3 regions of the Paracoccus sp. L-17 genome follow, and region 3 is predicted to be linked to each of the others. Evidence: riboswitches for the same ligand, from Rfam matches in the RefSeq annotation. Region 3 holds a riboswitch; each other region holds the start of a gene.
What was found. Region 3 has a riboswitch for cobalamin ahead of AC13CR_RS11000 (TonB-dependent receptor plug domain-containing protein). Riboswitches for the same ligand answer to the same signal wherever they lie in the genome.
Positions count from the first base shown of each region.

Region 1: it holds a riboswitch for cobalamin, as region 3 does, so the genes downstream of both, AC13CR_RS05595 (aromatic ring-hydroxylating oxygenase subunit alpha) here and AC13CR_RS11000 (TonB-dependent receptor plug domain-containing protein) in region 3, are expected to answer to the same signal.
Region 2: it holds a riboswitch for cobalamin, as region 3 does, so the genes downstream of both, nrdH (glutaredoxin-like protein NrdH) here and AC13CR_RS11000 (TonB-dependent receptor plug domain-containing protein) in region 3, are expected to answer to the same signal.

Region 1 is NZ_JBSXNM010000031.1:9,117-19,280, reverse strand. Features, by position in the region: partial or broken gene fdnG (formate dehydrogenase-N subunit alpha) at 1-195, shown strand, start outside; gene fdxH (formate dehydrogenase subunit beta) at 192-1,157, shown strand; gene AC13CR_RS05620 (formate dehydrogenase subunit gamma) at 1,157-1,843, shown strand; gene fdhE (formate dehydrogenase accessory protein FdhE) at 1,885-2,799, shown strand; gene selA (L-seryl-tRNA(Sec) selenium transferase) at 2,799-4,175, shown strand; partial or broken gene selB (selenocysteine-specific translation elongation factor) at 4,172-6,028, shown strand; tRNA gene AC13CR_RS05600 (tRNA-Sec) at 6,089-6,184, shown strand; cobalamin riboswitch at 6,441-6,647, shown strand; gene AC13CR_RS05595 (aromatic ring-hydroxylating oxygenase subunit alpha) at 6,763-7,995, shown strand; gene AC13CR_RS05590 (FAD-binding oxidoreductase) at 7,992-9,074, shown strand; gene AC13CR_RS05585 (Lrp/AsnC family transcriptional regulator) at 9,104-9,550, opposite strand; gene AC13CR_RS05580 (ornithine cyclodeaminase) at 9,678-10,164, shown strand, end outside.
Region 2 is NZ_JBSXNM010000044.1:278,345-288,508, reverse strand. Features, by position in the region: gene AC13CR_RS15775 (zinc-binding dehydrogenase) at 1-495, opposite strand, end outside; gene nrdF (class 1b ribonucleoside-diphosphate reductase subunit beta) at 619-1,590, opposite strand; gene nrdE (class 1b ribonucleoside-diphosphate reductase subunit alpha) at 1,644-3,767, opposite strand; gene nrdI (class Ib ribonucleoside-diphosphate reductase assembly flavoprotein NrdI) at 3,752-4,165, opposite strand; gene nrdH (glutaredoxin-like protein NrdH) at 4,173-4,394, opposite strand; cobalamin riboswitch at 4,486-4,671, opposite strand; gene AC13CR_RS15750 (glycine C-acetyltransferase) at 4,880-6,064, shown strand; gene tdh (L-threonine 3-dehydrogenase) at 6,073-7,104, shown strand; tRNA gene AC13CR_RS15740 (tRNA-Arg) at 7,122-7,198, opposite strand; gene AC13CR_RS15735 (LacI family DNA-binding transcriptional regulator) at 7,305-8,330, shown strand; gene AC13CR_RS15730 (S49 family peptidase) at 8,376-9,188, shown strand; gene AC13CR_RS15725 (calcium/sodium antiporter) at 9,294-10,164, shown strand, end outside.
Region 3 is NZ_JBSXNM010000039.1:180,396-190,559, forward strand. Features, by position in the region: gene lepA (translation elongation factor 4) at 1-910, opposite strand, end outside; gene AC13CR_RS10980 (DMT family transporter) at 999-1,907, opposite strand; gene AC13CR_RS10985 (HAD family hydrolase) at 1,904-2,599, opposite strand; gene AC13CR_RS10990 (hypothetical protein) at 2,863-3,165, shown strand; gene AC13CR_RS10995 (NAD-dependent deacylase) at 3,169-3,849, shown strand; cobalamin riboswitch at 3,885-4,078, shown strand; gene AC13CR_RS11000 (TonB-dependent receptor plug domain-containing protein) at 4,201-6,009, shown strand; gene AC13CR_RS11005 (ABC transporter substrate-binding protein) at 6,083-6,790, shown strand; gene AC13CR_RS11010 (FecCD family ABC transporter permease) at 6,787-7,773, shown strand; gene AC13CR_RS11015 (ABC transporter ATP-binding protein) at 7,770-8,510, shown strand; gene parA (ParA family partition ATPase) at 8,526-9,161, opposite strand; gene AC13CR_RS11025 (antibiotic biosynthesis monooxygenase family protein) at 9,242-9,565, opposite strand; gene AC13CR_RS11030 (dipeptidase) at 9,704-10,164, shown strand, end outside.

The DNA of each region.
Region 1 (10,164 bases), on a different contig from region 3:
AAGCCGATGCAATGCGACGGCAAGACCATCCATGTCGTCGGGATTCCGCTTCACTGGGGCTTCATGGGTGTGGCCAAGAAGGGCTGGGGGCCGAACAGCCTGACGCCCTTTGTTGGCGACGCCAACGTGGAAACGCCTGAATTCAAGGCGTTCCTTGTCAATATCGAACCCGCAGCAGAGGAGCCGGTGGCATGACCGAGACCGCACCTCAACCGACCACGGCGGCAGCAAACCCACCGGTTCAACCGATGGAATCGAACCTGCTGCCGTCGGATGTCGTCCGCGCCTCGGCGACGCCGGACCTGCCTCAGCCGACGCGGCAATTGACCAAGATCGCCAAGTTGATCGATGTCAGCAAGTGTATCGGCTGCAAGGCCTGCCAGGCCGCCTGCGTGGAATGGAACGACACCAATCCCGCGATCGGCGAGAACACCGGCGTTTACGAGAACCCGCATGATCTGACGCCCGACATGTTCACGCTGATGCGCTTCAGCGAATGGGACAACCCCGCCACGAACGAACTGGAATGGCTGATCCGCAAGGATGGCTGCATGCATTGCGAGGATCCGGGCTGCCTGAAGGCCTGCCCGGCGCCCGGCGCCATCGTGCAGTATTCCAACGGCATCGTCGATTTCATCCACGAGAACTGCATCGGCTGCGGCTATTGCGTGACCGGCTGTCCCTTCGACATTCCGCGTATCAGCAAGGTCGACAACACAAGCTACAAATGCACCTTGTGTTCGGACCGGGTGGCGGTGGGACAGGGCCCGGCCTGCGCCAAGGCATGCCCGACCAAGGCGATCGTCTTCGGCACCAAAGAAGACATGGTCGCCCATGCCAACGACCGGGTCGAGGATCTGAAATCGCGCGGCTACGAAAATGCCGGCATCTATGATCCCCAGGGCGTCGGCGGCACGCATGTCTTCTACGTGCTGCACCATGCCGACAAGCCCTCGCTGTACAGCGACCTGCCCGACAATCCGCGCATCTCGCCCATCGTCGAGGGCTGGAAGGGCGTCACCAAGACCGCGGGCATGGCGGTGATGGGGGTCGCGGCGGCGGGCGCGGTATTGATGGGCCTGTTCTCCCGCAACAAGGTCGAACCCGAGGAAGAAATCGCCGCCGAGCGGCTGGTCAGGGATCGGGAGGAATTGTGATGCGTCGGCCCCTCTATTCCGAACGCGGCGATCACATCGAAAGCGCCGATCCGGTCCGCGTCAGCCGATATCGCGGCCTCACCCGGTTGAACCACTGGGTGACGGCGATCTCGCTCATCGTGCTGGCGCTGTCGGGCCTCGCCTTCTTTTCGCCCTATCTCTATTTCCTGACCTGGCTTTTCGGCGGCGGGCAGATCGCCCGCTGGCTGCATCCCTTCGTCGGCGTTCTGCTGTTCTTCAGCTTCCTGCTGCTGTTCGTGCAGATGTGGCGGCTGAACCTGCCCAAGCCCGAAGACACGACCTGGGTCGCCAATATCGGCGATGTGGTCACCGGCCATGAAGAGCGGTTGCCCGAACTGGGCAAATACAATGCCGGGCAGAAGTTCATCTTCTGGGCCATGACCATCCTGATCGTGGTCCTGATCGTGTCCGGCATCATGATGTGGGAACAATATTTCGCCGAGTTCGTTCCGATCCCCGTGCGCCGCGTCGCCACGCTGATCCATTCCCTGTCGGCGGTGGCGATCATCCTTGTCTTCATCCTGCACGTCTTCGCGGCCTTCTGGGTGCGCGGAACGCTACGCGCGATGACGCAGGGCGACGTGACCGGCGGCTGGGCCTGGCGACATCACCGCAAATGGCTGCGAGAGGTCGCTGGACGCGAAGGCCGCGACGCGGCAGAGTAGCGCGACCCTCAAACCAGTGGCCGGTCCGGCCCGGAGATACCATGACTGCGACAACTCAGCCCGACCCATCCGTCATCGGCGGCGTTCCGACGCCGCCGCTGGCATTTCTGCCCGATCCGGACAGGCTGTTCGCCACCCGCGCGCGGCGCTTTGCCTTTCTGGCAGAACATGATCCGCGTCTTGGACCCTACCTGTCCTTTCTGGCCGAACTGACCGGGTTGCAGGCCCGTCTGATCGACGAACTGCCCGCGCCCGAACCGATCCGGTCGGCCGCGATCCAGCAGGCGCGCACCCACCGGATGCCGCCGATCGACCGTGGCGATCTGGCGACCGACGAAATGCTGCACGAAACCCTGATGACGCTTTGCGATCAGGCCCAGCCCATTCCCATGCCCGAACCCGCGAAGCTGGCCTTGCAGGCGGTCCTGGCGTCGGATCTGGCCGACCGGCACTGGCTGCTGGAAAACATTCTCGCCGATCGCATCCCCGAGGATGCCGCCGCCCCGCATCTGTTCGCCGCCGCCGCCGTGCAGGTTCACATGGCGCGCCTGGCCGCGACGCTGGACGCGAAGGCGCTGGTTCCGATCCGCACCGGCATCTGTCCGGCCTGCGGCGGCCGGCCGGCGACCTCGACCGTGATGGCGGCGCAGGGCATCGAGAATTTGCGCTATGCCACCTGCGCCTGCTGCGCGACCCGCTGGAACGAGGTGCGCATCAAGTGCCTGTGCTGCGGATCGAACAAGGCGATCAGCTATCGCGCCGCGGAAAGCGACGAGGCCGCAGTGCGGGCCGAGGTCTGTTCGGAATGCCGGTCCTGGGTCAAGATTTTCTACCTTGCCAGGAATCACAGCCTCGATGCCATCGCCGATGATGTCGGCTCGCTGGGGCTGGATTTGCTGATGAAGGAAACCGATTTCAGCCGGGGCGGCATCAACCCCTATCTGGCCGGATATTGATGCAGGGCTTTCGCGCCCTGCCCTCGGTCGATCAGCTTCTGCAATCGGAAACCGGACTGGGGCTGATCGCGGAACATGGCCGCGCCATGGTGACGCGGACCGCCCGCGCGCGGCTTGATCTGGCCCGTGCCGCGATCCGGCAGGGCGCCGATGGCGCGGTCGAGGCGGCCCGCCTGCCGCATCTGCTGGCCGCCGATCTGGCCGCGGCGGCGCAATCCGGCCTGCGCCCGATCCTGAACCTGACCGGCACGATCCTGCATACCAATCTGGGCCGCGCCATCCTTGCCCCCGAGGCGATCGAGGCCGGCGCGACGGCCATGGCCGCGCCGGTGGCGCTGGAATTCGATCTGCGCAGCGGCGGTCGCGGCCAGCGCGACGATCACCTGCGCGATCTTCTGTGCGAGCTGACCGGGGCCGATGATGCCACCATCGTCAACAACAACGCCGCCGCCGTCCTGATCGCGCTGAACACGCTGGCCCGGGACCGCGAGGCCATCGTCTCGCGCGGCGAACTGATCGAGATCGGCGGCGCCTTCCGGATGCCTGACATCATGGGCCGCGCGGGCGCCTGTCTGGTCGAGGTCGGCACCACCAACCGCACCCATACCCGCGACTACGAGGATGCGATCACGCCACGAACCGGCGTCATCATGAAGGTCCATACCTCGAACTACCGGATCGAGGGCTTCACCGCCGAGGTTCCGGGCCCGCAGCTTGCGCGGATCGCCACCCGTTCGGCGGTGCCGCTGCTGAACGATCTGGGCGCCGGCTCGCTGGTCGACCTGTCCCGCTGGGGCCTGCGGCGCGAGCCGACCGTGGCCGAGGCGGTGGCCGATGGGGCGGATCTTGTCACCTTCTCGGGGGACAAGCTGCTGGGCGGGCCGCAGGCAGGCTTCATCGTCGGCCGGCGCGACCTGATCGCACGGATCAACCGGAATCCGCTGAAGCGCGCCCTGCGACTGGACAAGATCCGCATCGCGGCGATGCAGGCCACCTTGCGGCTTTATCGCGACCCAGACCGGCTGATGGAGCGATTGCCGGTGCTGCGGTTTCTGGCCCGCCCGCAATCCGAGATCGCAGCACAGGCGCAAAGGCTGGCCCCGCAAGTGGCGGTCCTGCTGGCTCCGCTGGGATACGAGGCGGAGGTTTGCGCGTGCAGCAGCCAGATCGGGTCGGGCGCACTGCCGGTCGATACGATCGCTTCGGCCGGGCTGCGGCTGACCGGCGCGGGCGGCGATGCGCCGGACCGGCTTTCGGCCCGGCTGCGCGCCCTGCCCCGACCCGTCATCGGCCATATCCACGATGGCGCGATGGTGCTGGACCTGCGCTGTCTCGAGGATGACGACACGCTGCTGACGGCGCTGGCCGCGCTATGATCGTCGGGACCGCTGGCCACATCGACCACGGCAAGACGGCGCTGGTGAAGGCGCTGACCGGCACCGATGCCGACCGGCTGGCCGAGGAAAAGGCGCGCGGCATCACCATCGACCTGGGTTTCGCCTATACCGACCTGAGCGGCGGCGCGATCACCGGCTTTGTCGATGTGCCGGGGCACGAAAAGCTGATCCACACCATGCTGGCCGGGGCCGGCGGGATCGACCTCGCGCTGCTGGTCGTCGCCGCCGATGATGGCGTCATGCCGCAGACGCGCGAACATCTGGCGATCCTCGATCTTCTGGGCATCACGCGCGGGATCGTCGCCCTGACCAAGGCCGATCTGGCCGATGACGCACGCCGCGTGGAACTCCGCGCCCAGATCCGCGCGACGCTGGCGCCGACCGGACTGGCCAACGCCGCCATAGTCCCGGTCTCGTCCCTGACCGGCGAGGGGATTGCGCCGCTGCGCCGTCTGCTGATCGAGGCCGAGGCCGCCACCGCGCCACGGCGGGACGACGCCCCGTTCCGGCTGGCCGTGGATCGAAGCTTCACCCTTGCGGGTGTCGGCACCGTCGTCACCGGCACGGTCATCAGCGGGCGCGTCGATATCGGCGATCCGGTCACGATCAGCCCGCGGGGCCTGGCGGCGCGGGTGCGTGGCATCCACAGCCAGAACCGGCCCGCCGAGACAGGATCGGCCGGACAACGCTGCGCACTGAACCTGTCGGGCGAGGGGATCGGGAAAGATGCCGTCGCTCGCGGAGACATGATCCTGTCACCACCGCTTCACGCCCCAACCGACCGCATCGACGCCTGGCTGGATGTGATGGCGAACGAACCGAAATCCATCGGAAACTGGTTTCCCGCCCGCCTGCACACCCACGCGGCCGAGGCCGGCGCGCGGATCGTGCCATTGTCGGAACCGATTCCGCCCGGCGCCAGCGGCCCGGTCCAGATCGTGCTGGATCGCCCGGTCGCCGCCGCGATCGGGGACCGCTTCATCCTGCGCGACGTTTCGGCCAGCCGGTCGCTTGGCGGCGGTGTCTTCCTGGACCTGCGTCCGCCGGCCCGCAAAAGGCGCGCAGCGGCAAGGCTGGCGCTGATCGAGGCTGCGCGCGACCGGAATGACGGCGCCGCCCTTGCCGCGATGCTGGCCGTCGCGCCGGTCGATCTGCCGGTCTTCACGCGGGATCGGGCCCTCTCGATTCCGGACGCGCAGAACGCGATCCGAACCGCGGGCGCGGTCATCCTGGGCGATCTGGCCCTGTCGCACGATCACCTGGACGGGCTGCGGACGCAGTTGCAACAGGCGTTGGCCCGATTTCACGAACAGAACCCCGACATGGCGGGCCTGGGCCGCGAAAAACTGCGCCTGGCGCTGACGCCGCGCCTGCCCAAGCCCGAATTCCTGTCCTTTCTGCGCGACGAGGCCGGGGCCGGGCGCGCGGTCATGGACGGTGCCTTTCTGCGCCTGCCCGGTCACGAGGTTCGCCTGTCGCCCGAGGATGAGGCGCTGTGGCTGCGCATCGTCCCGGCCCTGACAGGCGATGGCCGTTTCCGCCCGCCGCGCGTCCGCGATTTCGCGACCGAGACGGGTGTGGAGGAACGCGAGGTGCGGCGGGTGCTGAAGCTGACGCAGAAGCTGGGGCGCACCGACCAGATCGCGCATGACCATTTCTTCGCCCGCACCGTCACTGCCGAAATGGTGGCTATCGCGGTCGATGTCGCGGCGAAGACCGAAGACGGCTGGTTCGGCGCCCCTGCCTTCCGCGACAGGATGGGTAACGGACGCAAGGTCGCCATCGAGATCCTGGATTTTCTGGATCGCCTTGGGGTCACCTTGCGCCGCGGCGATTTGCGTCGCATCAATCCCCACAGGGTGGATCTGTTCGGCACGGCGGAACAGCGCGATGGAAGGGAATCGTCCCCGGTGGGGCGGCCGGACTTCAAATCCGGTTGGGGCAGCGAGCCTGTCCCGGGTGGGTTCGACTCCCATTCCCTTCCGCCAGAAAAGCGGCGGGGCTGACGCGCGGCTCTGGATTCCGGCTCGAACGGATCGGTCCCGCAGGCCCGGAACCGAAGGCGCGTTGTCCTTGCGCCCCGGCAGGCCGCCCGCATGGCGGTATGGGCCGCGATCCGTGATGCAACCGGCCGCGGAATCGGGTTGCGCAGGCCGCCCCCCGGCCATCGCCCCCCCCCGGCGAAAGTCTGTTTCGGGCGGCCTAATGTCGCAACCGGCGTATCGGGCGGATCTTGCGCAGCTATTCTGCGCCCAGATGTCAGGTGCGGCCGCGGAACTCGAGCCAAGGCCGATAATTGGGAAGCCGGTGAAAATCCGGAACTGCCCCCGCAACGGTAAGGAGCGAACGGCCACGACAAGAGCCACTGGAGTCAAGCCTCCGGGAAGGCGTCGGGTCGGCGGCATGGCCGAAGCCCCAAGTCCGGAAACCAGCCAGACATGACGTCAAACCGCGGGCGGCGGCAGAGGCGATCCTGCGTCGCGCCATCTCATCGGCGCGGGGCCGATCCCGTCTGCCGCGCCCCTCAGCACATCGCCGGAGATGTCCGGCAACGGAGAAAGAGGCCATGACCGCAGAGGCCAAAGCACGCGACCTGCTGAACCGGCGCGAACCGAATCATTCGCTGGAACGGGCGTTCTATACGGATGCCGATCTTCATGCGATCGATCTGGAACAGATTTTCTATCGCGACTGGTTGTATGCCGCACCGTCCTGCGCGCTACCCAAGGCGGGAAGCTATGTCACCCATCAGGTCGGCGCCTACCGGCTGATGATCGTGCGCGGCGCGGACAGGGTGATCCGGGCGTTCCACAATACCTGCCGGCATCGCGGCTCGATCATCTGCAAGGGCGCTTCGGGCCACGTGCCGAAACTGGTCTGCCCCTATCATCAATGGACCTACGAACTGGACGGCCGCCTGATCTGGGCGCGGGACATGGGGCCGGATTTCGATGCCACGAAACACGGGTTGAAGGCGATCCATTGCCGCGAAGTGTCGGGGCTGGTCTATCTGTGCCTGGCCGAGGAGGCCCCGGATTTCGACGCCTTCGCCGCCATGGCCCAGCCCTATCTGGCGTCGCACGATCTGGATCAGGCCAAGATCGCCCATCAATCGACCATCATCGAGAACGGCAACTGGAAGCTGGTCTGGGAAAACAACCGCGAATGTTATCATTGCGGCGGCAACCACCCGGCCCTGTGCCGCACCTTCCCCGACGATCCGGTGATCAGCGGAATCGAGGAAGGCGGCCCCCCGCCCCATCTTCAGGCGCATTTCCGGCGTTGCGAGGCGGCCGGAATGCCCGCGCAGTTCCGCATCGCGGAGAGCGGACAATACCGCTTTGCCCGGATGCCGCTGAAGGTCGGGGCAAAAAGCTATACCATGACCGGCGATCCGGCCGTGAGACGCCGGCTGGGTCGGGTGCCCTTCGACGACGCGGGCGCGCTGCTGAAATTCCACTATCCGACGACGTGGAACCATTTCCTGCCCGATCACTCGATCACATTCCGGGTGACCCCGCTCGGTCCGCAGCAGACCGAGGTCCAGACGACCTGGCTGGTCGACAAGGACGCCGTCGAGGGCGTTGATTACGACCTGAAGACCCTGACCGAGGTCTGGGTGGCCACCAATGACGAGGATCGCCGCGTGGTCGAGGACAACCAGCTTGGCATCAATTCGCCCGCCTATCGCCCCGGACCCTATTCCGCGGTGCAGGAGGGCGGCGTGATCCAGTTCGTGGACTGGTATTGCGAGACGCTGGGCAATCGTATCCAGCCGGTGCGGGTGGCCGCCGAATGAGAATGCCGCAGCCCGAAATCTCGCATCCGGTGCTGGTCTGGGACGGGGCCGAGATGCTTGAATGCGTCACCGTCACACCCGAGGCGCCCAACGTGGCCAGCTTCTGTTTCCAGTCGCCGACGGGTGCGATCTTTTCCTTCGTGCCGGGCCAGTTCCTGACGCTGGAACTGCCGCTGCCAAAGGGGACGCTTCACCGGACCTTCACCATCTCGTCCTCGCCTTCGCGGCCGATGTCGATCTCGGTCACGGTCAAGGCGCAACCTGGCAGTCTTGGCACGCGCTGGATGCTGGACCATCTGAAACCGGGAATGCGGATCAGGGCCACCAGACCGGCCGGGCGCTTTTCCAGCCACCACCATCCGTCCGAGAAATACCTGTTCATCTCGGCCGGGTCGGGGATCACGCCGATGATGTCGATGACGACCTGGATGTTCGATCTGGGCCGGCCCGCCGACGTGGTTTTCGTCAATTGCGCCAGGCGCCCCTCCGACATCATCTTCCGCCGCCGGCTGGAACACATGGCCAGCCGTTTTCCGGAAATCAGCCTGCGATTCGTCGTCGAGGAAACCGACCGCTTTCAGCCCTGGACCGGCTATCAGGGCATGTTCAACCAGTTGATGCTGGGCCTGATGGCGCCGGATTACCTGACACGAGAGGTGTTCTGCTGCGGCCCCGAACCCTTCATGCAGGCGGTGCGCGACGCGCTGGCGGGGCTGGGCTTCGACATGGCGCGCTATCATCAGGAAAGCTTCCACCCCTCGCTGGCCGAGGAAGCCCTGGACCCGGTCCTTGGCGATGTCGTGCCCGATCAGGCCGCCGAGGCCGAGATCGCCTTTGCTTTGGCCGGCGTCAGCCGGACCTGCTCGGAAACCGACACGATCCTTGCGACCGCGCGGTCCGCCGGGCTGAACATCCCCTCGGGCTGCACCTTCGGGGTCTGCGGCACCTGCCGGATCCGGAAGTTGTCCGGCCAGGTCCACATGGTCCACAATGGCGGCATCACCGACGAGGATATCGAGGCGGGTTACGTGCTGGCCTGCTGCTCGCACCCGATCGGCAAGGTCGAGGTCGAGGTCTGAGGGGACCCGCGCCCGTGTGACCCAGGGCCTTAGATCGAGGTCAGCAGGATGCTTGTCTCGCTGTTGCGGACGCCCTGGATCATGCGGACCTCGCGCAGAACGCGGTCGAATTCGACCAGGTTTTCCACCGCGATCTCGGCGACCAGATCCCATTTTCCGCTGGTCGTATGGATCCGGCGCAATTGCGGCAGGCCGCGCAATCTGCTGATGACATGTGTCGTCGTGCGGCCCTCGACCTCGATCATCATTACCGCGCGCACCGCGTTTCCCTCGCCGTCCTCGCGAACCCGCGCGGTGAAGCCAAGCAGCGTGCCCGAGGCCAGCAAACGATCCAGCCGCGACTGCACCGTGCCGCGTGACAGCCCCATGATCTGGGCCAGCTTCGACACCGGCGCCCGGCCGTCATGGCGCAGCAGACCGATCAGCCGCCGGTCGTGGTCGTCGAGGCTCTGTCTGGCATCGTCTTGGATGGACACAAGATGTCATCCTGCGCAATATCAGGTCGCAAAATGCATAGCCGACCCGCAAGATTCCGGCAAGTTCGCCCTGTTGCATGCAGACTGCGCCGTGGAGAATGGCGAAATCTGACCGAAAGGATGAACCATGCCCGTCCCGAAACCATCGGATCTGGCCTATGTGCCCTTTGTCAGCGTCGAGAACATGATGCGGCTGATCCATTGCATCGGCCTGTCCCGGATGCTGGAGGGCCTTGCGACCTATATCGAGGATGATTTTCGCCGCTGGCAGGATTTCGACAAGACCCCGCGCGTCGCGGCCCATTCCGAGGATGGCGTGATCGAGTTGATGCCGACCTCGGACGGGCAGACCTATGGCTTCAAATATGTGAATGGCCATCCCAAGAACACGCGAGACGGACGCCAGACCGTCACCGCCTTCGGCCTGCTGGCCGATGTCGGCAACGGCTATCCGGTCCTGCTGACGGAAATGACCATCCTGACCGCCCTGCGGACGGCGGCGACCTCGGCGCTGGTGGCGAAATATCTGGCGCCCGCCGGGGCCGACACGATGGCGATGATCGGCAATGGCGCCCAATCCGAATTTCAGGCGCTGGCGATGCAGGCCCTGTGCG
Region 2 (10,164 bases), on a different contig from region 3:
CATGGTCTCGGTAAATCCCAGTGCGGTCAGCGGATTGACGAACAACGAGGCGCCTTGGGCGGAGGTCGCACCCTCGGGCAGCACAATGCAGGATTCGGCCCGGATCAGCCGCAGCTGCGCATACATCGCCCCGCCGATCATCGCGACGCGCTTGCCGACCATATCCCCAAGGTCGGGACCGGCCTCGATCACCAGTCCCGCGCCCTCGTTGCCGACCGGCATCGACTGGTCGAACCGTGCCGCCAGCGGCGCCATCGCAGCCTGGGGAATTTTCGCGGTCAGCGCGCGCGCCTCGCCCGAGCCCTCGACCGTCAGGGTCTGCATGTCGGCCGGGCCATAGAGCAGGCCAAGATCGGATGGATTGATCGGCGCGGCCTCGAGGCGGACCAGCAATTCGCCGGCCTCGGGCGCGCGGACGGGAACGGGATCGAGCGTGATCCTGAGGGTGCCGTCGGAGGTGACGGTCGATCTGAGTTCAAGGTTGCTGTGGCTCATCATGTCCTCGCCTGCATGCCTGGCAATGAAAGCCTAGCACCGGCGGCAGGGCGGTGAAAGGCGGCGCGCTTGGGCCGGCCGACGGCAATCGCCGGTCCGGTTCGGCTGCCGCCGGTCGCCCGCCTAGAAATCCCAGTCCTCGTCCTCGGTGGCGATGGCCTTGCCGATCACATAGGACGATCCCGACCCCGAAAAGAAATCGTGGTTCTCGCTGTCGGGCGACAGGGCGGCCATGATGGCCGGGTTGACCTCGCAGGCGGCGGGCGGAAACAGCGCCTCGTAGCCCAGATTCTGCAGGGCCTTGTTGGCGTTGTAGTGCAAAAACGCCTTCACGTCCTCGGTCAGCCCGATTCCGTCATAGAGATCGGCGGTATATTTCGCCTCGATATCGTAGAGATCGAACATCAGCGAGAAGGCAAAGTCCTTCAGCGCCGCGCGTTCGCCCTGGCCAAGCCGTTCCAGCCCGCGCTGATACTTGTAGCCGATATAATAGCCATGCACGGCCTCGTCGCGGATGATCAGGCGGATCAGGTCGGCGGTATTGGTCAGCTTGGCGCGGCTGGACCAGTACATCGGCAGATAGAAGCCGGAATAGAACAGGAAACTTTCCAGAAACACGCTGGCGATCTTGCGCCGCAGCGGATCCGAGCCGGCCGCGTATTCATCCAGCACCAACCGCGCCTTGCGCTGAAGCTGGGGATTGTCTTCGGACCAGCGGAAGGCTTCGTCCACCTCCCTGGTCGAACACAGGGTCGAGAAGATCGAGGAATAGGACCGCGCGTGAACCGCCTCCATGAAGGCGATGTTGGACAGGACCGCCTCTTCGTGCGGGGTGATCGCATCGGCCATCATCGCGGGGGCGCCGATGCTGTTCTGCACCGTGTCCAGCAGGGTCAGCCCGGTGAAGACGCGGATGGTCAGTTGCCGTTCCTCGGGACGCAGCGTGGCCCAGCCTTGCACATCGTTGGACAGCGGCACCTTTTCGGGCAGCCAGAAATTCATCGTCAGCCGGTTCCAGACCTCCAGATCCTTGTCGTCCTGAAGCCGGTTCCAGTTCACCGCGCGCTGCACCGGCGTGATCGTCTGATCCTTCATGGCGAAAGACCCTTTCCTGGTTTGTTCGTCGGATATCCGCGGGACAGCGCGGCCTAGAGGGTGCAGGACACGCATCCCTCGACCTCGGTTCCTTCCAGCGCGGCCTGCCGCAGCCTGATGTAGTAGATCGTCTTGATCCCCTTCTTCCAGGCGTGGATCTGGGCGCGGTTGATGTCGCGCGTCGTCGCCTCGGCGGGGAAGAACAGGGTCAGCGACAGGCCCTGATCGACATGTTCGGTCGCCGCCGCATAGGTGTCGATGATCGCCATGGGTCCGATTTCATAGGCGTCGCGATAGAAGTCGAGATTCTCGTTCGACATGTAGGCGGCCGGGTAATAGACGCGGCCGATCTTGCCTTCCTTGCGGATCTCGATCTTCGAGACGATCGGATGGATCGATGAGGTGGCGTTGTTGATATAGCTGATCGAGCCGGTGGGCGGAACTGCCTGAAGATTGCGGTTATAGAGCCCGTGTTCCATCACCCGGGCCTTCAGCGCCGCCCAATCCGCACGCGTGGGCAGGGTGATGTCGGCGAATAGCCGCGTCACCTCGGGCAGGACGGGCAGCCAGTCGCGGCCGGTATATTTGTCGAAGAACGACCCGTCGGCATAGCTGGACTTGTCGAAATCGCGGAACGTGGCAGCCTTTTCCCGCGCCAGCAGGTTCGAGGCCCGGATCGCGTGATAGGCAATCGCGGCGAAATAGACACTGGTGAACTCGATCCCTTCGGGACTGCCATAGTGGATATGCTCGCGCGCCAGATACCCGTGCAGGTTCATCTGGCCCAGACCGACGGCATGGGCCTCGTCATTGCCGCGCCGGATCGAGGGCACGGCGTCGATGGCCGACATCTCGCTGACCGCGGTCAGCGCGCGGATTGCGGCCTCGACGGTGCCGCCGAAATCGGGGCCGTCCATCGTTTTGGCGATATTCAGGCTGCCCAGGTTGCAGGAAATGTCGGTTCCCAGATGCGCGTAGGACAGATCCTCGTTGAACTGCGACGCCTCGTTCACCTGCAGGATCTCGCTGCACAGATTGGACATGGTGATGCGCCCGTGGATGGGGTTGGCGCGGTTCACGCTGTCCTCGAACATGATATAGGGATAGCCGCTCTCGAACTGGATCTCGGCCAGCGTCTGAAAGAATTCGCGGGCGTTGATCTTTGTCTTTCGGATGCGCCTGTCGTCCACCATCTCGGTATATTTCTGCGTCACCGGAATGTCCGAGAAGGGCACGCCATAGACCCGCTGGATGTCGTGGGGAGAGAACAGATACATATCCTCGTTGCGCTTGGCCAGATCGAATGTGATGTCGGGGATCACCACGCCCAGGGACAGCGTCTTGATGCGGATCTTCTCATCCGCATTTTCGCGTTTGGTGTCCAGGAAGCGCAGGATGTCGGGGTGATGCGCGTTCAGATAGACCGCGCCCGCGCCCTGCCGCGCGCCAAGCTGGTTGGCATAGCTGAAACTGTCCTCCAGCAGCTTCATCACCGGAATGATGCCCGAGGACTGGTTCTCGATGCCCTTGATCGGCGCGCCGGATTCGCGGATATTGGTCAGCATCAGCGCCACGCCGCCGCCGCGCTTGCTGAGTTGCAGCGAGGAATTGATCGCGCGGCCGATGGATTCCATGTTGTCCTCGACCCGCAGCAGAAAACACGAGATCAGCTCGCCCCGCGACGCCTTGCCGGCGTTCAGGAAAGTCGGCGTGGCGGGCTGGAACCGGCCTGACAGCATTTCGTCCATGAAGCGCATGGCCAGCGCCTCGTCCCCCCGCGCCAGGGTCAGCGCGACCATCACCACGCGATCCTCGTAGCGTTCCAGATAGCGCTGCCCGTCGCGGGTCTTCAGCGTGTAGCTGGTGTAGTATTTCAACGCGCCCAGAAAGGTCGGAAAGCGGAACTTGCGCGCATAGGCGGCGTCCCAGATCGCGCGCTGGAAATCGCGGGAATACCGGTCCAGCACGGCGGCTTCGTAATAGCCCTCATCGACCAGATAGCCCAGCTTTTCGTCCAGCGAATGAAAGAAGACCGTGTTCTGGTTCACATGCTGCAGGAAATATTGCCGCGCGGCCATGCGGTCGGCCTCGAACCGGATCCGCCCGTCCGCGTCATACAGATTCAGCATCGCGTTCAGCGCATGATAGTCGAGATCGGGTTTTACGGTGTCAAGCATTCCAGTCCCATGATGTTGTCCAGCCCCGCGCGGACGCGGATCAGATCGGTTTCGGTTCCCGCCAGCTCGAATCGATACAGCACCGGAACCTGGCATTTCTCCGAGATGACGCGGGCCGCCAGGGCGAATGTTGCGCCGAAATTGCGATTGCCCGCGCCGATGACGCCGCGCAGGCCCGCGCGGCGGCCCGGATCGTTCAGAAAGCGGATCACCTGCCTGGGCACCGCGCCCCGCCCCTCGCCATCCGCGAAAGTCGGGCAGATCAGGACATAGGGCCGGGCCGGGGCGGGCATGTCGCTGTCCGGACGGATCGGGATACGTTCCGCCGCCAGCCCCAGCCCGGCAACGAACCGCGCGGTATTGCCCGAGGCCGAGGAATAATAGACCAGCCCGGCCACCTGCGCCTCAGGACAGGCGGCCGATCATGTCGGGCCGGAAGCCCGCCCAGTGATCCTCGCCCGCGATCACCACCGGCGCTTGACGATAGCCAAGTGCGGTAACGCGCTGCATCGCATCCTCGTCCTCGGTCAGGTCGATGACGCTGTAATCCAGCCCCCGCGCATCCAGCGCGCGGGTCGTGGCGGTGCATTGCACGCAGGCGGGTTTGGAATAAACGGTGATGGTCATGGTCTTGCCCTCTGTTCCTGTTTTCCGGACCGAGAGTGACGGGCAGGCAGGGCGCATGGCCGGACCTACGCCGCCGGACCCACCGTCCGGTGTCGTTGTCGTCGCCATGGCAGGTCTCCTGGCTTGCGGCTTTCGCCCGACTGGCCTTCCCGGATCGCTCCAGTGGCATCATCAGCCGTGCAGGCCGCTTACAGTTGCGGGGGCAGCGCAGGACTTTCACCGGCTTCCCTTTTCACCCCTGACGCGAGTCAGGGACACCATAGCCACATCACTTAGCCATGTCCGGGGCCGGGGCGTCAATATCTTGTGTGGATCCGATGGAAAATAAATTCCTGACCTCCGGGGCAGCGATCAGGCCGCGGCGTCGCCGGGCTTTCGGCAATTCCGGCCTATATGGCAAATCTCGACTTTTCGCGCTAGGCATCCGCACGACAATGCCCGGATCACCGGGCGCAGAACGGCGCCTTGGCCGAAGGAAGCGCGACATGACCCTGACCGATCGTCTGACCGCCGAACTGGACCAGATCCGCAAGGACGGGCTTTTCAAGGACGAGCGCGTCATCACCTCGATGCAGTCGGGCCGGATCGAGGTCGGGGCCGGCCGCACCGTGCTGAATTTCTGCGCCAACAATTACCTGGGCCTGGCCGACCATCCCGAGTTGATCGCCGCCGGCCATGCGGCGCTGGACCGCTATGGCTACGGCATGGCCTCGGTCCGCTTCATCTGTGGCACGCAAGAGGAACACAAGGCACTGGAATCGCGCATCGCGGCTTTTCTGGGGGCCGAGGACGCGATCCTCTATTCCTCGTGTTTCGACGCCAATACCGGCCTGTTCGAGACGATCCTCGGGCCCGAGGACGCGATCATCTCGGACGCGCTGAACCATGCCTCGATCATCGACGGGGTCCGGCTGTGCAAGGCGCGCCGGCTGCGCTATGCCAACAACGACATGGCCGGACTGGAAGCGCGGCTGATCGAGGCCGGCGATGCCCGCAACCGGGTGATCGTCACCGACGGCGTGTTTTCGATGGATGGCGTGATCGCCGATCTGCCCGCGATCTGCGATCTGGCCGAACGCCATGACGCAACGGTCGTGGTCGATGACAGCCACGCGGTCGGGCTGACCGGGCCCGGCGGGCGCGGCACGCCGGCGCTGCACGGGGTCGCGGACCGGGTGGCGATCCTGACCGGCACGCTGGGCAAGGCGCTTGGCGGCGCTTCGGGCGGCTATGTCGCGGGGCCTGCGCCGGTGATCCAGATGTTGCGGCAACGCTCTCGGCCCTATCTGTTTTCGAACACGCTGGCGCCGGTGATTGCGGGGGCCTCGCTGACGGCACTGGATCTGATCGAGGCGGGCGAGGATCTGCGCGCGCGCCTGAACGGCAACGCCGAACGTTTCCGGGCCGAGATGGGGGCGGCCGGGTTCACGCTGGCCGGGGCCGGCCATCCGATCATCCCGGTCATGCTGGGCGAGGCGCATCTGGCGGGCGAATTCGCGGCGGCGATGATGCGCCGCGGGGTCTATGTCACCGCCTTCTCGTTTCCCGTCGTGCCGCGCGGGCAGGCGCGCATCCGCACCCAGATGTCGGCTGCCCACGGCAAGGCGGACCTGGACCGGGCCATCGCGGCCTTCATCGCGACCGGCCGCGACCTGAAGGTGATCCGATGAGCAACATGATGAAGGCGCTGGTCAAGGCGCGGCCCGAACCGGGATTGTGGATGGAACAGGTGCCGGTCCCCGAACCCGGTCCCGGCGAGGTGCTGATCCGCGTCGGCAAAAGCGCGATCTGCGGCACCGACGTGCATATCTGGAACTGGGATGCCTGGGCGGCGCAGACCGTTCCCGTGCCGCTGGTCACCGGCCATGAATTTTCCGGCGTGATCGCCGATACCGGCAGCGCGGTGACAGGCTTCCGCCCCGGCCAGCGCGTTTCGGGAGAGGGGCACATCACCTGCGGGGCCTGCCGCAATTGCCGCGCCGGACGCGGGCATCTGTGTCGCAACACGCTGGGGGTGGGCGTGCAGCGGGCGGGATCCTTCGCCGAATATCTGTGCCTGCCCGAAAGCAACGTGGTGCCGATACCCGACGACATCCCCGACGAGATCGCGGCGATCTTCGACCCATTCGGCAATGCCGTTCACACCGCGCTCAGCTTCGATTGCGTGGGCGAGGACGTGCTGGTCACGGGCGCGGGCCCGATCGGGATCATGGGGGCGCTGGTGGCGCGGCGGGCGGGCGCCCGCAAGGTCGTCATCACCGACATCAATCCATCCCGGCTGGATCTTGCCCGCAGGATGGGGCTGGATCAGGCGATCGACCCGTCCCGCGAGGATCTGCGCAAGGTGATGGCCGGGCTGGGCATGACCGAGGGATTCGATATCGGCCTGGAAATGTCGGGCGCGGCCCCGGCCTTCCGGCAGATGATCGACGTGATGAACAATGGCGGCAAGATCGCGATCCTGGGCATCGCGCCGACCGGGTTCGAGATCGACTGGAACAAGGTGATCTTCAAGATGCTGAACCTGAAAGGCATCTATGGCCGCGAGATGTACGAGACCTGGTACAAGATGATCGGGCTGGTCCAGGCCGGCTTGGATCTTGCGCCGCTGATCACCCACCGCCTGCCGATCGACGATTTCGAGACCGGGTTCGCGGCGATGCGATCGGGCGAATCCGGCAAGGTCGTGCTGGATTGGGGGCAGGGCTGAAACCTGTCGGAAATCGCTGGTGACCCCGGCAGGATTCGAACCTGCAACCTGCCCCTTAGGAGGGGGCTGCTCTATCCAGTTGAGCCACGGGGCCGCCGTGCAGCCCTTTTGACCGCATGAGGGCGCCTTGGCAAGGTTGTCGGGGCACGAGTCGTCCGCTAACATTCCCGATCATCCCTGTCGCCCGGAACAGCGCCGCCATGACGACCCTTCGCCCACGACGCCCCCTGACCCTGCGCGACGTGTCCGAGGCATCGGGGGTCTCGGAGATGACGGTCAGCCGGGTGCTGCGCAATCGCGGCGACGTTTCCGCCGCGACGCGCGAAAAGGTGCTGACCGCCGCGAAGACGCTGGGATACGTGCCCAACAAGATTGCCGGCGGGCTGGCCAGCCAGCGCGTCAATCTGGTCGCGGTGGTCATCCCGTCGCTGTCGAACCTCGTCTTTCCCGATGTGCTGGGCGGCATCTCGGCCGAGCTTGACGATACCGGACTGCAACCCGTGATCGGGGTGACCAATTATTCGCCCGCGCGCGAGGAAATGGTGCTCTACGACATGCTGTCCTGGCGGCCCTCGGGCGTGATCCTCGCGGGGCTGGAACACAGCGCCGCGGCACGTGCCATGCTGACCAGTTCCGGCATCCCGGTGGTCGAGATCATGGATACCGACGGCGACGGCATCGACACGATCGTCGGCATCTCGCACAAGCGCGCAGGCCGGGAAATGGCCCGGCGGATCGTGGCCGCGGGCTATCGCCGGATCGGTTTCGTGGGCACCCACATGCCCGAGGATCACCGCGCCCGCAAAAGGCTGGTCGGTTTCGAAGAGGGGCTGGCGGCGGCGGGCGTTCCGCTGGAGGCGCGGGAATATTATCAGGGCGGATCGTCGCTGCTGAAGGGGCGTGAACTGACCGAACGGATCCTGACCCGCGCGCCGAATCTGGATTTCCTTTATTATTCCAACGACATGATCGGCGCGGGCGGCCTGCTTTACTGCCTGGACCGGAATTACGACATCCCCAATCGGATCGGGCTGGCCGGCTTCAATGGCGTCGATCTGCTGGATGGGCTGCCGGTCAGGCTGACCACGACCGATGCGAGACGGGTCGAAATCGGGCGCCGCGCCGCCAGGCTGGTCGCCGGCAAGGATGCCCTGCCCGAAAACCGCATCGTCGAGATGGTCCCGACCTTCATGCCCGGCCAGACCATCCGCGACACGCTGTCCTGATCCTGCCGCTTGTGGCGGGAACGCGGCGCCATTATGTCGGGCCTCATGCATGTTCCGTTTCTCAGCCGCCTGATCCATCGCGGACCGCGCGTTTCGGTCGTTCGCCTGCACGGCGCCATCGGCATGGCCGGGCGCGGCGGCGGCGGCCTGAACGACGCGGCGCTTGCCCCGGTGATCGAACGCGCCTTTCGCAAGGGCAAGCCGGTCGCGGTGGCCCTGTCCATCAATTCGCCCGGTGGCTCGCCGGTGCAATCATCGCTGATCGCCGCGCGCATCCGGCGTCTGTCGGAGGAAACCGGAACCCCGGTCCATGCCTTCGTCGAGGATGTCGCGGCCTCGGGCGGATATTGGCTGGCCTGCGCGGGCGACCGGATCTGGGCCGATGACAGCTCGGTCCTTGGCTCGATCGGCGTGATCTCTGCCGGGTTCGGCTTTCACGATCTGATCGACCGCTGGGGGATCGAGCGTCGCGTGCACACCGCGGGCCAATCGAAATCGACCCTGGACCCGTTCCGCCCGGAAAAGCCCGAGGATGTCGCCCGTCTGCACAAGGTGCTGGAGCCGATTCACGCGGCGTTCAAGGCCCATGTCACCGCACGGCGCGGCTCGAAACTGGCCGATGGGCGCGATCTGTTCACCGGTGAATTCTGGGCCGGGCGCGAGGCGGTCGATCTGGGCCTGGCTGACGGGATCGCGCATCTGGTGCCCAAGATGAAGGCGCTGTTCGGCGACAAGACCCGCTTTTCCGTCCACACGCCGAAACAATCGCTGTTCCGCCGCCTGGGCCTGTCGGCCGAAGCGGTTTTCGACGCGGCCGCGGAAACGGCGGCGTTCCAGCGTTTCGGGACCGGCGGCTGATGGTCAAGCTGGTCATCGTGTTTCTGCTGGTCATGATGGCGCTGGCGCTGGTCAGCGGGCCGGGCTTTCGCAAATTCCTGTTCAGGTTGCTCGGGATCAAGCCTCGTGATCGTTGACATCGCTCTGGTTCTGGGCGGGCTGGCACTGCTGGTCCTCGGCGGCGACCTGCTGGTCAAGGGGGCGGTCAACCTTGCGCTGCGGCTGGGGATCACGCCGCTGGTCGTGGGCCTGACCGTCGTGGCCTTCGGCACCTCGGCCCCCGAACTGATCGTGTCGCTCTCGGCGGCGCTTGGCGGATCGACCGATATCGCGATGGGCAATGTCGTGGGCTCGAACATCGCCAACGTGCTGGTGATCCTCGGGGCGGCGGCGCTGATCTCGGGCATTCCGACCCGCGGCCACGATCTGCGCGAAAGCTGGACGATGATGATCGGCGCGTCCCTGTTGCTGATCGTGCTGGCCTTCACCGGCGAGATCGGCCGGATCGAGGGGGCCGTGCTGCTGATTGCGCTGATCCTGGTGCTTTGGCGCCAGCTCAGCGCGGGATCGACCGAAAAGGCGGAAGATCTGGAGGGCGTCGAGCCGGGCGCGCGCTGGCGCCGGATCGTGCTGTGGCTGGTGGGCGGGCTGATCGCGCTGCCGGCGGGCGCGCATCTGCTGGTCGGCGGCGCGGGCGATATCGCACGGCTTTTCGGCATCAGCGAGGCGGTGATCGGCCTGACGCTGGTTGCCATCGGCACCTCGCTGCCGGAATTGTCGGCTTCGGTCGCCGCGGCGATGCGCGGGCGCGCGGACATGGCGCTTGGCAATGTCGTCGGTTCGAACCTGTTCAACATTCTCGCGATCCTCGGAATCACCGCGCTGGTGAAGCCGCTGCCGGTTCCGGCGCAGATGCTGCAGCTCGATCTGTGGGTGATGCTGGCCGCAGCCTTGCTGATGGGACCGTTCCTGTTCCGCGCCATCCCGATCGGCAGGC
Region 3 (10,164 bases):
GAAACAGCCCGCAGAACACCACCGGTTGCGAGGGTTTGAAACCCGGCAGGGCGGTGGCGGCGGGCTTTTTCTCGTGCGTGATCGTATCGCCGACACGGGTGTCGCGAACCTGCTTGATGGATGCGGTGAAAACGCCGATCTCGCCCGGCCCCAGTTCCGCGATGTCCTTCATCGCAGGCGTCAGCACCGCCAGCTTGTCCAGCCGGTAGGTGGCGCCGGTCTGCATCATCTTGACCTGATCGCCCTTGCGGATGGTGCCGTCCATGACCCGGATCATCACGACGACGCCCAGATAGCTGTCATACCAGGAATCGACCAGCATCGCCTTCAAGGCCGCGTCGGCATCTCCCGTCGGCGCGGGCAGGCGCTGCACGATCGCCTCCAGCACATCAGGGATGCCGAGGCCGGTCTTGGCGCTGATCAGGATCGCCTGGCTGGCGTCGATGCCGATCACGTCCTCGATCTGCGCCTTGACGCGATCGGGCTCGGCGGCGGGCAGGTCGATCTTGTTCAGGACCGGGACGATCTCGTGATCGGCGTCGATGGCCTGATAGACATTGGCCAATGTCTGCGCCTCGACCCCCTGGGTCGCGTCCACGACCAGCAGCGATCCTTCGACGGCGCGCATGGACCGGCTGACCTCGTAGGCGAAATCGACATGGCCCGGCGTGTCGATCAGGTTCAGGATATAGGTCTGGCCGTCCTGCGCCGGATAGGCGATGCGGACCGTATTGGCCTTGATGGTGATGCCGCGTTCGCGCTCGATATCCATGGCGTCCAGCATCTGGGCCTTCATGTCGCGTTCGGCGACGGTGCCGGTCAGCTGGATCAGCCGGTCGGCCAGCGTGGATTTGCCGTGGTCGATATGGGCCACGATCGAGAAATTGCGGATCAGGGACAGCTTGGTCATGGCGCGGCTATACAGGGGCGTCATGCCCGCGAAAAGAGGATTTCGCAAGGCCGCTGGCGAGGCTGCCGCCGCCCCGGTTTCCCGTCTTTCAGCCTGGCCGCGCGACGCTGCCGGCGGGGATCCGGCGCGCGGCGCGATTCAGCCGCGCCTCGCGCCACATCGTATAGCCGCCCGCGACGGCAATAATGGCAGCCCCCGTCAGCATCCAGCCATCGGGGCGTTCGGCAAAGACCAGCAATCCCAGGATGATGGCGAAGACCAGCCGGGAATAGCGGAAGGGTGCGATCGCGCCGATCTCTCCGATCCGGGTCGCGATCACCATGGTCAGATAGCCGAACAGCCCGAAGATCAGCGAGGCCGCCATCAGGCCCCATTGTGCGGGGTCGGGCGCGATCAGCGGCTGTCCTCCGACGACGACCAGCGCGGCCCCGGCCAGCGACATCGACCCGAAGGCCGAGGCCGTCAGCAGCCCCGACCCGATGGAGGCAGGCAGCCGTCGCGTGACCAGATCGCGCACCGCAAGAAACAGCACCGCGACCAGGGCCAGCACCGATCCCGGCTGAAACGCATCCGTTCCCGGCCGCACGATCATCAGCACGCCCAGGAACCCCGCACCGATGGAAGCCCAGCGGCGCCAACCGACTTTTTCGCCCAGGATCAGCGCCGCGCCCAGCGTCATCAGCAAAGGCAGCGCCTGCAGGATGGCCGAGGCGATGGCCAGATCGCCGATCGAAATGGCGGTCAGGAAGAAGACGCCGCAGATCGCCTCGCAAAGATTGCGCAGCAATACGCCGGGATGGAACAGATCGCGCCAGCGCAGTCCCTCGGGGCCCAGGGCAACCCAGGCGCCGAAGGCGACCATGCCGCCAAAGCCCAGCAGCAGCAGAAGCTGTCCGATCGACAGATCCGAGGACAGGAATTTCAGCAGCGCGTCCTCGAAGGCAAAGCCCGCCATCGCCAGCGTCATCAGCAGGGCCGCCCGGGCATTGACGCTCATGGCACCGCCTCGATCTGCGTGATCAGGTCAGGCAGATCCGCGATCCTGTCCAGATGATGCAGGCGCGGATCCGGGCCCGGGTCGGCATGTTCGGCGGCCCAGGTCATCTGGTGTGGAATGAAGACGCCATGTCCGCCCAGTGAAATCACCGGCAGGACATCGCTTTTCATCGAATTGCCCGCCATCACGAAACCGCCCGAGGCGATGCCGAGACGGTCCAGGACGCGGGCATAGGCCGCGGGCGTCTTTTCGGCCAGAATCTCGATCGCCGCGAAACGTCCGGCAAGGCCCGAGGCGGCGATCTTGCGTTCCTGATCGATCAGATCCCCCTTGGTGATCAGCACCAGGCGCCGCCCCGACAGCGCGTCCAGCGCAGCCTCGACTCCCTCGATCAGCTCGACCGGATGGGCCAGCATGTCCCGTCCCAGTTCAAGGATGCGACCGATGGCCTGGCCGTCGATCCGCCCGTCGGTCAGTTCGATCGCGGTCTGCACCATCGACAGCACGAAGCCCTTGATGCCGAAACCGTATCGTTCAAGATTCGCGCATTCGACCTCATAGAGCCTGCCCGCGATGTCGTCGATCTCGGCATGATCCGCCAGAAGCGATGCGAATTCGGCCTCGGTGACGCGAAAGAAGGTCTCGTTCTCCCATAGCGTATCATCCGCATCCAGCCCGATTGCCTCGATCATGTCATCCTCCGTCCGGCAGCGCAGCGGAACCATGCAGCGCGCGCAAAGTCAAACCGCAGCGAATTGTCCGGTCGCTCCGGATCGGGACCACGACACAAGATATTGATGAGGCCGCGCTGTCAGCGCAACAATTCCTCACGTCCCGGTGATTGAGCCCGAATGAGCTTTTTGCTATGTCTGGTGGTGCAGAAAGGGCATTCCAGATCGGGAAAAACCGGCCATGCCCGCTTTCATGAGGATCAGGAAACCGAGGAGACAGTTCCATGCTCAACCGCATCGCGATCGCGGCATCCGCCGTGATGATGACAGCGCCGCTTGCCATGTCCGGCCCTATCGACACCGCCTGTGTGCGATCCGACCGCGCCCGCGGCAACGCGCCGCTTTGCGGCTGCATCCAGCAGGTCGCGGACCAGACCCTGTCGCGTTCAGACCAGCGCCGCGCGGCCGCGTTCTTCCGCGATCCGAATCAGGCGCAGGCCGTGCGGATGTCGAAACGCGATGCCGACAACGCGTTCTGGGCGCGCTACAAGCGTTTCGCCGGCAGGGCCGAGGCCCTTTGCCGCTGACGCATGCGGATCACGGTCCTGACCGGCGCGGGCATTTCCGCTGAAAGCGGCCTGGCCACCTTCCGCGCCGGCACGGGATTGTGGGAACGGCACCGGATCGAGGATGTGGCGACACCGGGGGGTTTTGCCCGCGACCCGGCGCTGGTCCATCGCTTCTACAATGAACGACGGCAGAAGGCAGCCGGCGCGCAGCCCAATGCTGCCCATCGGGCCCTGGCCCGGCTGTCGCGGAACCATGACGTGACATTGGTGACGCAGAATGTGGAAGATCTTCACGAACGCGGCGGCTGCGCCGATGTGATCCACATGCATGGCCGCCTGAGCCGCGCGCGCTGTGCCGCCTGCGGGGCGTGCTGGGATGCGCCGATGACGATGACATCCGAGGACGGCTGCCCCGGCTGCGGGGCAAGGCGGACCCGACCCGACATCGTCTGGTTCGGCGAGATCCCCTGTCACATGCAGCGGATCTGGCAGGCTTTGGCGCATAGCGACCTTTTCGCAGCCATCGGAACGTCGGGAAATGTCTATCCGGCCGCCGGTTTCGCCCGGCACGCCGCCCGGATGGGCGCGGAATGCGTCGCCCTCAACCTGGAAGCCGGCGCCAATGCTCCGGACTTCGACCGCCAGATTCTGGGCCCGGCCTCGCGGATCGTGCCCGAGTGGGTCGCCTCGCTGCCCGCCTGAGGCGAAATTCCTTGCGCCGCGACGGCCCGATCGGCTATGCCCCGGGCTGCCTCGGTTCCGGGTTCGCGCCCGGTGAAAAGGGAACGCGGTGCAATTCCGCGGCTGCCCCCGCAACTGTCAGCGGAGAGCGAGGCCGGAGAATGCCACTGTCCGCCGAATTCGCGGATGGGAAGGCCCGGCCAAGCCTTGACCCGCAAGCCAGGAGACCTGCCCAGGCGATCACCCCAAGGACATGCGGGGCGCATGTGCTTGACGGATCGTCCGTTGTGGTGATGTTCGCCGTCCGGAAAGCCCTTCCGGACAGACCGCATCCCGCCCCGGCATCCGTCCGGGCGACCCGGAAGGGACATCATGAAACGCCTAGCCATCCTGGCCGCAATCGCCGCCGCCCCCCCCGCCCTTGGCCAGCAGACGCCGTATGTATTGCCGGAAATCACCCTGACCGCCAATCGCGAGCAGACCGAAATCGGTCGCTCTGGCAGTTCGGTTTCGGTAATCGGTGCGGCCGCGCTGGCCGATCGCACCGCCCAGCCGATCGCCGACAGCATCGCCGAACTGCCCGGCGTGGCGATCCGCCAGTCCGGGCCGCTGGGCACGACCGGCGCGCTTCAGGTGCGCGGCGCACCGCCCGAATATACGCCGGTCCTGATCGACGGAATCGACGTTTCGGACCCGGCGGCGGGCCAGCCCTATTTCGATATCGGCGGACTGATCACGGCCGGCGTCGGCCGGATCGAATTGCTGCGCGGCACGCAATCGGCGCTTTACGGATCGCGCGCCATCGCCGGCGTGTTGTCGATCGACACCCTGCGCCCGACCGAGGACGGATTGCGCCAGAATTTCGCCATCGAGGCCGGCCAATACCAGACCTTCGCCGCAAGCTACGGCGCGGCTCTGCGCCGTGACGGCACGGACCTGGCCTTCACCGCCAGCCGCGTGACCAGCCAGGGATTTTCCGCCCGCGACGAAAACGACGGCAACTTCGAGACCGACAGCTACAACGCATCGCGCCTGTCCTTCTATGCCGCGCGAGAGCTGCAAAATGGCGGCAAGGTCGGCATCAACGGCTTCTGGGACAAGAGCCGCGCCGAATTCGACGAATTCGGCGGCGACATGACCGGCACGCCGGGCGACGAATACACCACCCGCAAATCCTACGGCCTGCGCGCCTTCGCCGAGGTCACGACCGGATCCATCGATCAAAGCCTTGCCCTGACCCGCTATCGGATCGACCGGAGAAGCTGGTCGAACGGCGTCGAAACGCCCTTCATCGGGTCCCGCACCAAGGTGTCATGGCAGGGCGCGACCGACCTGGGCACGACCGGCGCACGCGCGATCCTTGGCGCCGATACCGAGAAAGAGAAGGCCGATGGCATGGGCGACAGCCGCATCAGCGGGGTCTTTGCCGAAGTTGACGCCCCGATCGGCAGCGATATCGATCTCAGCGCCTCGCTGCGTCGTGACGATCATTCGCGCTTTGGCGGCTTCACCTCGGGCCGGGTCTCGGCCGTCTGGCGGGCACGGCCGGACCTGCTGGTCCGCGCCGCCATCGGAACCGGCTTTCGTGCGCCCTCGCTCTATGAGTTGTTCGGCCCCTACGGCGATGCCGGGCTGGATCGAGAGGAAAGCCGCACCGCCGAGATCGGGGTCGAGAAACGCTGGGGCGATGACAGCTATCTGCGCGCCACCGCCTTTTGGCTTCAGGCCGAGAACCTGATCGGCTTCGATGCCGATGCCACAGCATGCGGCCAGCTTTTCGGTTGCTATGCACAGGTCCAGGGCCAGTCGCGTCGGCGCGGGATCGAACTGGATGGTCGCTGGGCCATCGGCGCGGCCACCGCGATTCGGGGTTCCTATACCTATACCGACAACGCTGCCACGACAGATTGGGCCGAGGCACCCCGCCACGTTCTGAACCTTGGCGCCGAGACCGAAGTCGCCGCCGGCACCAGGGCCGGAATGTCCCTGCATGTCGAGGCCGATCGCCCGCGCGACATGGCCAGCTTCGCGACGCTGGATCTGACCGCCAGCCATCCGCTGCCGAATGGTGCCGACGTCTATCTGCGGGTCGAGAATGTGCTCGACCGCGAATATCAGCAGAACCAGGGCTATGGCACGTCCGACCGGGCCGTCTATGTTGGGCTGCGTGCGGATTTCTGACCTGATATGCGCGGCTGCGGCGCTTCTGGTTGCGGCTCTGCCCGCCGTGGCAGCGCCGCGGCGGGTGGTATCGATGAATCTGTGCACCGACCAGGTTGCGATGTTGCTGGCCGCGCCGGGCCAGCTGATTTCGGTCAGCGATCTGGCGCAGGATCCGCGCATGTCGCCGATGGCGGACGCGGCGCAGGCCTATGACGTGAATTATGGCCGGGCCGAGGAAATCTATCTGATGCGCCCGGACCTGGTCATCGCGGGCCAGTTCGCATCCTCGGCGACGGTCTCCATGCTGCGCCGGCTGGGAATCCGGGTCGAGGTCCGCGACCCCGCCGAAAGCATCGCCGCCATTCGCGACGAGATCGCCGGGATCGGCGCGCTGCTGGGACGCGAATCCCGCGCCCGAACCGTGATCGCGGATTTCGACGCCCGCCTCGCCGCGCTGCGCCGTGCTCCGGGCCGCGACCGCGCCGCCCTGTATTATGCGAATGGCTTCACCTCGGGTCGCGGCACGCTGGCGGGCGAGATCCTGGACGCAGCGGGGTATCGCAACATCGCCAGCGATTACGGCATCGAGAATACCGCGCCGCTGCCGCTGGAGTTGTTGGTCATGTCGCAGCCCGACCGCCTCATCACGGGCGCGCGATGGCCGGGAAGATCACGAAGCGAGGCCATCCTGGACCATCCCGCGCTGTCCGAGGCGACGGATCGCAGAGCCGATGTCACCGATCGCGACTGGGTCTGTGGCACGCCTTTCATCCTGCGCGCCGTCGAAGGGTTGGAATGAAGCCTCTTTTCGTCATCCTCGCTGTTCTCGCCACCGCGCTTTTCCTGGTTTCGCTGCTGACCGGTCCGGCGGGGCTGGGCGCGTGGCGCGGCCTGTCGGCGCTGATGTTCGGCGGCGAAGGCCCGGCGCCCATCGTGATGCGCGAAATCCGCCTGCCGCGGGCCATGCTGGGGCTGCTGATCGGCAGCGGACTCGGGCTGACGGGCGCGGCCCTGCAAGGCTATCTGCGCAACCCGCTGGCCGAGCCGGGGTTGATCGGCGTGTCGGGCATGGCGGCACTTGGCGCGGTGATCGCGATCCAGACCGGGCTGTCGCTATCTGCCCCGCTGGCGCTGCCGCTGGTGGCGCTGGCCGGAGCGGCCATGGGCGTCGGCCTGCTGGTGGCGCTGGCCGGGCCGCGCGGAGGTTCGGTGACGCTGATCCTTGCCGGCGTCGCCATCTCGGCGCTGGCGGGGGCGGGCACGGCGCTGGTTTTGAACCTGTCGCCCAATCCCTACGCCGCCAACGAGATCGTGTTCTGGCTGATGGGATCGCTGGCCGATCGCTCGATGGTGCATGTCTGGCTGGTCCTGCCGCCCATGCTGCTGGGCGCGGCGCTGATCCTGTCGGCGGGGCGGCCGCTGGATGCGCTGACCCTTGGCGAAGGCGCGGCGGCGGCGATGGGCGTCTCGCCTCCGTGGCTGCGCTGGCGGATGATCGCGGGCGTCGCGCTGATCGTCGGTCCGGCCACGGCGGTGGCGGGCGCGATCGGTTTCGTCGGCCTTGTCGTTCCCCACGTCATGCGGCCCTGGGTCGGCGCGCGCCCCTCGGTCCTGCTGGCGGCCTCGGCGCTTGGCGGGGCGATCCTGCTGCTGGCGGCCGATGTCGCGGTGCGTCTGATCCTGCCCGAACGCGATCTGAAACTGGGCGTCCTGACCGCCATCGTCGGTGCGCCGCTGTTCCTGCACCTGATCTGGAAAACCCGCAGCGGGGGGCGCGTCTGATGCTGCTGGCGCTTGCGAACCTTGCCGTCACCCGTCGCAATCGCCCGGTGCTGCGCGGCATCGACCTGACCTTGCAAGAGGGCGAGGTGGTCGGGCTGATCGGCCCCAACGGTGCCGGAAAATCCACGCTGATGGAGGCCGCGCTGGATCTGATCCCCTTCAGCGGCGCGTCCTCGCTGGCCTCGATGACGGCGCGCGATCGGGCCCGCGCGGCCGCCTTTCTGCCCCAATCGCGCGAAATCGCCTGGCCCGTCAGCGTCGAGGATCTGATCGCGCTTGGGCGCATTCCCTGGCCCGGCGGCGGCCGCAGCGCCGCCGACCGCGACGCCATCGAGGCCGCCATCGCGCGCATGGGCCTTGCACCGTTCCGCAAACGCACCGCGCTGCGCCTGTCCGGGGGGGAACAGAACCGCGTCCTGGTCGCGCGGGCGCTGGCCCAGGACACCCCCCTTCTGATTGCGGACGAACCCATCGCCGGTCTCGATCCGGCACAGCAACTGGCCTGCCTGCGCCTGTTCCGCGATCTGGCGTCCGGGGGCCGGGGCATCCTGACCTCGATTCACGATCTGGGCCTTGCCGCCCGCTTCTGCAGCAGGCTGGTCCTTCTGGCCGAGGGCCGCATCCTGGCCGACGGCCCGCCCGACCGGGTGCTGGACGACGCGCTGCTGAACCGGGCCTTCGGCATCACCGCGCGTCGCATCGAGACGCCGGATGGACCCGCCATCCTGCCAGTGTGACCGCCGGCGCAATTCTCAGCCGAAAGCGGCCAGAACCTCGTCCGTCAGCGCGGCCATCTCGTCGCGCGCCACGCCGTTTCGGGCGCGTTCGGCAACGCCGAGGCCCTGGCCCAGCGTCTCGGCATAGGCGACGCGGTTGGCGACCTGCGTGCCGGCCACATCGGCGCCCAGATCGGCCGCCTTCCGGGCCACCTCGACCGACAGGCGCGTATGCGGCCGGACCCGGTTCAGCACCACCAGAACCGGCGATTTCTCGCGCCGCGCCAGATCCAGCACACCCTCGGTCGCCCACAGATCGACATGGCTGGTGGCGACCGGAACCAGAACCAGATCGGCGACCCGAAGCGCGGGGCGCAGGTCACTGTCGATCTTGGGCGGCGTGTCCACGATCACGTAATCGAAACGCTTCTTCAGCTTCTCGGATTCGTAGCTGGCCCCCCAGGCCGATGAGGTCGAGAAATCCATGGCCTCGTCCTCGCCCTGCGCCTGAAGCCGCTCGATGAACCAGCGGCCCATGCTGCCTTGCGGATCGGTATCGACCAGGGCGACGGAATGGCCGCGCTGATGCAGGCACACGGCCAGATTGATCGCCAGGGTGGTTTTCCCCGAGCCGCCCTTCTGCTGGGCGACGGTGATGATCCTGCCTGCCATCGCTGCCTCCTCGTCACGCGCTTTCCAAAACGTATCGGGCCGGTTCAGCGATTGCACGGGCTATCTTGCGGGCCGCGACATCAATCGCCGAAAACTGCCTGAACCTCGTACATCACCGGCTCGAAGCTTTTGCACATCGCATGGATCTCGCGGTTGCGGCGACGCATCTCGTCGCTACGCAGCATCGCCTGATAATCCTTGCGGTCGCGCCACTGCGAATAGGTGGCGATCCGGGTCTGCGCGTCGTTCAGGTGAACCGCGCCGGCGATGAAGCCGGGTTGCCGGCGGATCACCTGATCCCAGGCGGCGGTCAGCATCTCAAGCACGTCCTGCGCGCTGCCGGGCGTCACCTCGAAGGTGGTGATCACGGTCTGGCCGTCGAATTCGGTCCTGATATCGGGCATGGCTGGCCCCTCCTCTGCTGACGCATCCCGGCGCCCAGCCTAGGGGGAAATCCGCAGCACGCAAAGTGGCAACTGCGCGGCATTGCCGGCGCTCGCGCCAGGGTGCATGGTCGGCGCGGGCGGCAAAGGAGGCATTGCATGATCCCGGTGTTCGATGGTCACAACGATTTCATCCAGCGCGTCGTCGCGGCGGGCGAGGACGGGGCGCGGATCTGGCTGGAAGGCGACGGGACCGGCCATCTGGATCTGCCGCGCGCCAGGGCGGGCGGGCTGGTCGGCGGATTTTTCGCTCTCTGGGTGCCTTCGCCCGCCAATCCCAATGATGTCGAATCCATCGCGCTGATGCAGGATCCGCCCTTTCACCTGCCGCTGCCCGACGAGATCGCGCATGACAGCGCCCTGCCATTCGCCTTCCGGCAGGCGGCGGCACTGAAGATGCTGGAACGCACCGGCACGCTGGAGGTCGTGACCAGCGCCACCGGTCTGCGCCGCGCGATCGCCGAAAATCGCTTCGCCGCGGTCATGCACATGGAGGGGGCCGAAGCGATCCGCGACATGGATGCGCTGCATCTGTGGCACGCGGCGGGACTGCGATCGCT